Regions from separate parts of the Streptacidiphilus sp. MAP12-20 genome, predicted to be linked through region 2. Evidence: riboswitches for the same ligand, from Rfam matches in the RefSeq annotation. Region 2 holds a riboswitch; the other holds the start of a gene.

Region 1 (3,608 bases), on a different contig from region 2:
GACGACGGCCGTGCCGCTCACGTCGAGGACCTGACCGGTCTGCCGCGAGGTGACGGAGTACGAGCCGCTGCCGTTCGCGGTGAAGGTCCACTGCGAGTTGGCGGCGTGGTCGTCCGGGTACTGGATCAGCTGCGTGCCCTGGATCGAGCTGCCGCCGGGTACGTTGGCGATCATCCCGCTGTTGACGTCGGCGATCCGGTAGACGCCGTTGCCCGCCGCCGCGAGCTGCCACTGTTGATCTGCCGCGCCGTTCGCCGCAGCGGTGACCAGGGGAGCGCTGCTGCCGGTGCTCGCTCCGGAGACGTCGAGGTACTGGCCGGTGGCGGCGTTGACCAGGTTGTAGCGCATGGTCGCGAACGTGGCCCCTGCGGCCGGGGTGATCTGCAGCAGCCGGGAGGCGTGGGCGGCCAGCGTCGCGCTGAAGGAGTTGGCGGAGCTGCCCAGGTCCGTGTTCGTCCAGACGTCGTGGATGTCCGCCGCGCCGCCGAAGCCGAGGTCGGCGAAGTGCGCGGTGACGGAGGCGGCGCCGGAGCCGAGGTTGAACAGGGCGACGGTGTAGCTGCCGTCGGGGTTGGCGGCCGTCCAGACCTGTTGCTGGCTGACCTGGTCGACCGGGCGGGCCGGGATGCCCGCCTGGTCGACGGCGATGACCTGGTCGTTCGTCAGCAGCGAAAGGTCGGTCGGGTCGAGGTGGGTGAGGTCGGTGCCGAGCAGCAGCGGCGCGCCCTCGACCGCCCAGAGGGTGAGCTGGGTGCGGCGCTCGTCCAGGGTCAGGCCGTCGTTGGAGCCGTTGCCGACCTCCAGCGAGTCCAGGTCGTTCCAGCCGCCGGGCCCGGCGAACCTCGTCCACTTCGGGGCGTCGGTGAAGCGCGAGGCGACGGAGGACCAGCTGGTGAGCGGGTAGGAGCCGGAGCCGCAGTAGCACTCGACGTCGCCGTCGATCCGCCAGCCGTTCGCGTACTGCTGCCAGGTCGCGCCGTTGTTGACGTCGAGGCTGTTGGAGAGCTCCAGGTGGATCGGGCGGCCGGACTGGTTCAGCGCCTGGGACCAGTGCTGGATGTCGGCGACGTCCCAGTCGCCGACTCCGTCGATCTTCAGGTAGTCCACGCCGTAGGAGGCGAGCTGGTCGGCCCAGGAGTTGAGGTAGGCCTGGGCGGCGGCCGGGTTCTTGGCGTAGTCGATGTAGTACATCGAGCCGTTGCCGAAGTTGTAGTTCGTCTCGTAGCTGCTGGTGTTGGAGACGATGTCCCTGGCGTGGAAGGCGGTGCCCTGGATAGGCGTGTTCTGGTTGTAGGCGGCGACTGGGATGCCGGGTGTGAGATACATCCCGAACTTCTCGCCCTGGTTGTGGATGTAGGAGCCGAGGGCGCCCATGCCGTTCGGGAACCGACTGCTGTCGGTGGCCCAGCGACCGTAGCTGTCAACGGTGTTGGCGGGGTTGAGATACCAGAAGTCATCCACGTTGACGTAGGAGAAGCCGTGGCCGACGAGGCCGCTGCTCTTCATGGCCAGGGCCTGGGCCTCGATGTTTGATTCGGTGGGATTCTTCCGGATGAAGCTCCAGCTGCTCCAGCCCATCGGCGGCGTGAGTGCGACGCCGTTCGCCTGGGCATGGGCGGTGGGGGCAGCGGGGAGTAGGCCGAGCAGTGCGGTTGCGGCTGCACCGCAGGTCGCGAGGAGGGTGCGGACTCTTCGGTGCATGGGATCCCTTTCGTGACACAACTCAACATGACCGAACTAAGTTCAACGCCATGAGCATTTCAGCGGTAGGCCGATGAAGCGTCAAGACATAGCGCAGGCACAGCTGCGAGGAGGAGAGCTCGGCGGTTAGGGTGGTCGGGCCGTGGTGTTCGGGAAGTCCGGTTCAAGACCGGCGCGGCCCTCGCCACTGTGATCAGGAAGTCCTCGTACAGCAGTCGTGCACTGAGGTCACTGGGTCCGCAAGGACCTGGGAAGGCCAGGTGCGGGGATGTCAGACCTGACAGCCAGGAGACCGGCCACGGCAGCGCTATGTCATATCCACGAGGTGATGGAGAGGCTGTCTCTAGATGACCGTGCCCGCGCACGAGAAGTTCTGGCTGCGAACCGGCGGCCTGCTCGCGGTAATCGTGGCGATGCATGTGGTGGCCTTCGGCCTGCTGCTGCTCATGATCGCCCCGCGCCACTACACGATCGGCACCCAGGTGTACGGCCTGGGCCTGGGGATCACCGTCTACACGCTGGGCATGCGCCACGCCTTCGACGCGGACCACATCGCGGCGATCGACAACACCACCCGCAAGCTGATGGCCGACGGCAAGCGCCCGGTTTCGGTCGGATTCTGGTTCGCCATCGGGCACTCGACCATGGTCGTCGCGATGGCCGTGCTCACCGCAGGTGGCGCGAAGCTGGCCGGCACGCTGCTCCGCGCCCACGTGGCCATCGGCGTCGTCGGCACCTCGATATCCGGCGTCTTCCTCTACCTGATCGCCGCGCTCAACCTGGTCGCGCTGGCCGGGATCTACCGGGTCTTCCGGGCCATGAAGCAGGGCGAGTTCGACGAGTACGAGCTGGAGAAGCACCTCGACAGCCGCGGCTTCATGAACCGGCTGCTGGGTCGGCTGACCCGCTCCATCACCCGCCCGGGGCAGATGTATCCGGTCGGGCTGCTCTTCGGGCTGAGCTTCGACACCGCCACCGAGGTCGCGTTGATGGTGATGGCCGGCACCGGCGCGGCCTCCGGGCTGCCCTGGTACGCGGTGCTCTGCCTGCCGCTGCTCTTCGCCTGCGGCATGAGCCTGTTCGACACGCTGGACGGCACCTTCATGAACTTCGCCTACCAGTGGGCCTTCGCCAACCCGGTCCGCAAGGTCTACTACAACCTCACCATCACCGGGCTCTCCATCGCCGTCGCGTTCGTCATCGGCACGATCGAGCTGATCGGCGTGCTGCACGACTCGGTGGGGCTCAGCAATCCGGTGACGGACTGGATCGCCGGGATCGACCTCGGCAACGTCGGCTACCTGATCGTCGGGCTCTTCGTGCTGGTGTGGGCCTGCGCGCTCGGCTACTGGCGACTTGCCAAGGTCGAGCACCGCTGGGCGAGCAGGCCCCTCACCACGACCGGAGCGTCAGCCGACGGTCAGTGAGAACGGCCCGGCCAGCACCGAGTAGCCGTCGTTGGCCAGGTAGTAGACGTCGTACGCGCCGGCGCCGGAGAGCTTGCTCGTCGAGAAGGTGAGCGCGCCGGCGGCGTTCGGGGCGTAGGACCAGGCGAGCGACCCCTTCTGGCCCGGAAGGACACCGGCCGGGTAGATCCCGATCCAGTTCTTCGCGCTCACCTGGGCCGCCGAGGGCACCGCGTAGCGGAAGGTGGCGTTGCCGCCGTTCGCGACCGCGTTCAGGTTGCCGGTGAGCGTCGGCGTGCCCGCGGTGGACGGCACGAACGCGTCGTTGAACGGCGTCGCGTAGCTGTCGTTGGCGGTCAGGCCGGGCAGGCCGAGGGCCGCCTCGATGGTGCGGGCGGTGCTGTAGTGGTCGTACCGGCTGTTGCTGCTGGTCCCGGCCTGCACGGTGCCCTGCGAGCCGAGGACGACGGCGGCGACGTGGTTCCCGGCCTCGCCCGCGCT
Region 2 (3,608 bases):
GAAGAGGTTGAGCGACTGGCTCTGGTCCAGGTACGGCATGCGGGCGGCGGCGAGGTCGATCAGCGCGCGCTGCGGCAGCTCCCAGGCGGTGCGGTAGAGGCGCTTGAGGTCCTCCGGCAGGCCCGCGATGTCCTGCGCCGATCCGTTCGCCTCGCGCAGCTCCTCGCGGGCGATCGGGTTCCACAGGCCCAGCCGCTTGAGGTCCGCCACCAGGTAGGGGTTGACCTGTAGGAACTCGCCGGACAGGGTCTCGCGCTTGAAGAGGTTGGAGACCTGCGGCTCGATGCACTCGTAGACGCCGGCGATCGAGGCGATCGTCGCGGTCGGCGCGATGGCCAGCAGCAGCGAGTTGCGCAGGCCGGTCTCGGCGACGCGGGCGCGCAGCGCGTCCCAGCGCTCGGGCCAGGTCGGCGCCGTCGAGAAGTGGTCGACGTGGAGCTGACCGCGCGCCGCGCGGGTCTCCGCGTAGGCGGCGTGGCGGCCCAGCCGCTCGGCCAGGTCGCAGCTGGTCTCGTAGGCGGCCAGCATGATCCGCTCGGCGATCTTCGTGGACAGCGTCTTGGCCTCGGCGGAGTCGAAGTCCAGCCGCAGCTTGAAGAAGACGTCCTGCAGGCCCATCACGCCCAGGCCCACCGGGCGCCAGCGGTCGTTGGACGCGCCGGCCTCGGGGGTCGGGTAGAAGTTGATGTCGATGACCCGGTCCAGGAAGGTCACCGCGGTGCGGACGGTGGCGTCCAGACGCTCCCAGTCGATCGCGCCGTCCGGTCCCAGGTGCGCGCCGAGGTTGACCGAGCCGAGATTGCAGACGGCGGTCTCGGAGTCGTCGGTCACCTCCAGGATCTCGGTGCAGAGGTTCGACGAGTGGACCGTCCGGCCCGGCAGCGCGGTCTGGTTGGCGGCGCGGTTGGAGGCGTCCTTGAAGGTCATCCAGCCGTTGCCGGTCTGCGCGAGGGTGCGCATCATCCGGGCGTACAGCGTCCGCGCCGGGATCGAGCGGATGGCCAGGTCGGCCTGCTCGGCCTTGACGTACGCGGCGTCGAACTCGGCGCCCCACAGGTCGACGAGCTCGGGCACGTCGCCGGGGGAGAAGAGCGACCACGCGGCGTCGGCCTCGACGCGGCGCATGAACTCGTCCGGGATCCAGTGCGCCAGGTTGAGGTTGTGCGTGCGGCGCGCCTCCTCGCCGGTGCTGTCGCGCAGTTCGAGGAACTCCTCGATGTCCGCGTGCCACGTCTCCAGGTAGACGCAGGCCGCGCCCTTGCGTCGGCCCCCCTGGTTCACGGCGGCGACGGAGGAGTCCAGCGTGCGCAGGAACGGCACGATGCCGTTGGACTGGCCGTTGGTGCCCCGGATCAGCGAGCCGCGCGAGCGGATGCGCGAGTAGGAGAGGCCGATGCCGCCGGCGTGCTTGGAGAGGCGGGCGATCTGCGCGTAGCGGCTGTAGATCGAGTCGAGCTCGTCCAGCGGCGAGTCCAGCAGGTAGCAGGAGGACATCTGCGGGTGCCGGGTGCCGGAGTTGAACAGCGTCGGCGAGCTGGGCAGGTACTCCAGCCGGCTCATCAGCGTGTAGAGCGAGGCGACCTCGGCGACGGACTTCTCGTCCCCGCCCACCCGTCGCCCGCCACCACCCTTGTTCGAGTCGCTTCGCTCCACACCTCCCATTTCCAGCCCACAGGCCACGCGCAGCATGAACTGCTGCGGGGTCTCGATCACCTGACGGGTGATCGGGTGGCGCAGCAGGTAGCGGGAGTAGACGGTGCGCAGGCCGAAGTACTCGAAGCGGTCGTCGCCCTGCGGGTCGATGACGGCGTCCAGCTCGTCCGCGTGGGCGGCGACGAAGGCGGCGGTGGCGTCGCCGATCAGGCCCTCGCGGTGGCCGACGGCCACGGACGCGGCGAAGCAGGTCGCCCCCTGTCCGGCGGCCTCCTCGCGGACCTCCTCGGCCAGCAGTCGCGCCGCGAGGCGCGAGTACTGCGGGTCCTCGGCGATGAGGGCGGCGGCCGCCTCCATGGCCAGCCCGCGCAGCTCGGCGTAGTCGGCCCGCGCGCTGCGGCCGCGCAGCGCGGCGGCGGCGACCCGGCCCGGGTCGACCTGCGGCAGGTCGACGGAGCGCTCGGTGAGCGTGACCAGCAGCGCGGTGCCGGGGGCGTCGGCGGCGACCTGCGCGGCGGACTGCTGGGTGGGCTGGGGCAGGGTGGGGACGGCTGTGTCCGTCATCTACGCGCTCGCTCCTCGTTGGCGGCCGGTGGCTGAGGGTGGGCCACAGGGGAGGAGGGCAGCGCGAAGCAACCCGTCGGCCCACCCGCGAGGCCCGGACGTGCAGAGCCCTTCGCGTGGGTACACGAGGGCACGCTGACGGCAGGTCATCGGACTCGCGGCAGGGCCGCTCACCGCTGCGGGGCAGTCCCGGAATCACACCGGGTTCCCCTGCGTCGACAGCGAGCATGAGCATACATCTGGTGGCGCTCTCGCAAAGCACCACCAGATGTTGTGTCGCTAGAGCCTGTGTCTGCACCCCGGCCGGACCCGGCCCGCCTGGCACGCACGCTCGCTGCGTTGGCGAACCGCCCACGTAGCTCCGCTACGAGGGCGCTCCGCCGCCTTGCGATCGCACGCACCAGACGACCCGGGCGGATCCGGCCGGGATGCAGACACAGGCTCTTCGTTACTCTGTTCGAGCTTCCGGCTCGCCCAGCTCAAGCGCGTAGGTGAGCAGGTCGATGCCAGGGATGGGCGACCAGTCGCGGTCCGGGGTGCGGACGAAGCCGAGGCGCTCGTAGATCCGGTGGGCGTGGACCATCTGCTGCTGGGACGACATGACGATCCGGGGCAGCCCGAGCTCGCGGCTGCGCGCGATGATCGCGCGCACCATCAGCTCGCCGACGCCGCGACCGCGCACGGCGGGGTCGGTGGACACGGCGAGCATCCGGAACTCGCCCTCGCGGCCGACGGCGAGGTCGGCGTAGGGCGAGCCGGGCGGCGCGAAGGTGACCGAGCCGAGGACCAGGCCGGTCTCCTCGTCCACGGCGACCAGCAGCTCCGCGCGCTCGGCACGGTCGCTCGGGTCGCGCAGCAGCTTCGCGTAGTCGCCGTCACGCTCGGTGTGGCCGTCGGCGATGAAAGCCTCGGCGACGAGGTGACCTGCGGCGTCGTACTCGGAGGGCTGCGCGGGGCGGACGATGATGCTCATCCTTGAAGTCTGCCTGACGCGTCAGGCACTGCTCCGAGTGGGGTGCGCCGAGCGGCGGGGCGGAGAGTGACGTGTCATGTTCGTTGAGTGATGAACTTGCGAGGGACTCGGGCTCTGATAGTCGGCTGCTGCGCGGGAGCCGCGCTCTGGACGGGCGCGCTCCCCGCGCACGCGGCGCCGCCTGCCCGCGCGGCGGCGTGCGCGGGGGCGGCGCGGCCGAGTCCGATGGCGGTGACCCTCTCCGGCGTACGCGCGGCCTACGCCGCGGGCGGCGGCTGGTCCACGCTGCGGCTGACCGTGCGCAACCGCACCCGCTCGGTCTGCGGGCAGCTCAAGCCGGTGCTGGTCTACGGCGCTCGCGACCGGACGCTGCGCGTGGACGCGGTGCGCCTCGAGTCGCGGCGCGGCGGCCGCTGGC

Evidence for each region. A riboswitch is a leader RNA that binds a small molecule or an ion and turns the genes downstream of it on or off. The one in region 2 is predicted to bind cobalamin.
Region 1: another riboswitch for cobalamin. It lies ahead of ABIA32_RS25530 (HoxN/HupN/NixA family nickel/cobalt transporter); the one in region 2 lies ahead of ABIA32_RS10310 (ribonucleoside-diphosphate reductase subunit alpha).

What each region holds. Positions count from the first base shown of each region.
Region 1 is NZ_JBGCCK010000021.1:28,789-32,396, reverse strand. Features, by position in the region: gene ABIA32_RS25535 (alpha-galactosidase) at 1-1,701, opposite strand, end outside; cobalamin riboswitch at 1,828-2,017, shown strand; gene ABIA32_RS25530 (HoxN/HupN/NixA family nickel/cobalt transporter) at 2,049-3,128, shown strand; gene ABIA32_RS25525 (alkaline phosphatase family protein) at 3,111-3,608, opposite strand, start outside.
Region 2 is NZ_JBGCCK010000006.1:219,392-222,999, reverse strand. Features, by position in the region: gene ABIA32_RS10310 (ribonucleoside-diphosphate reductase subunit alpha) at 1-2,217, opposite strand, end outside; cobalamin riboswitch at 2,340-2,498, opposite strand; gene ABIA32_RS10305 (GNAT family N-acetyltransferase) at 2,666-3,190, opposite strand; gene ABIA32_RS10300 (hypothetical protein) at 3,287-3,608, shown strand, end outside.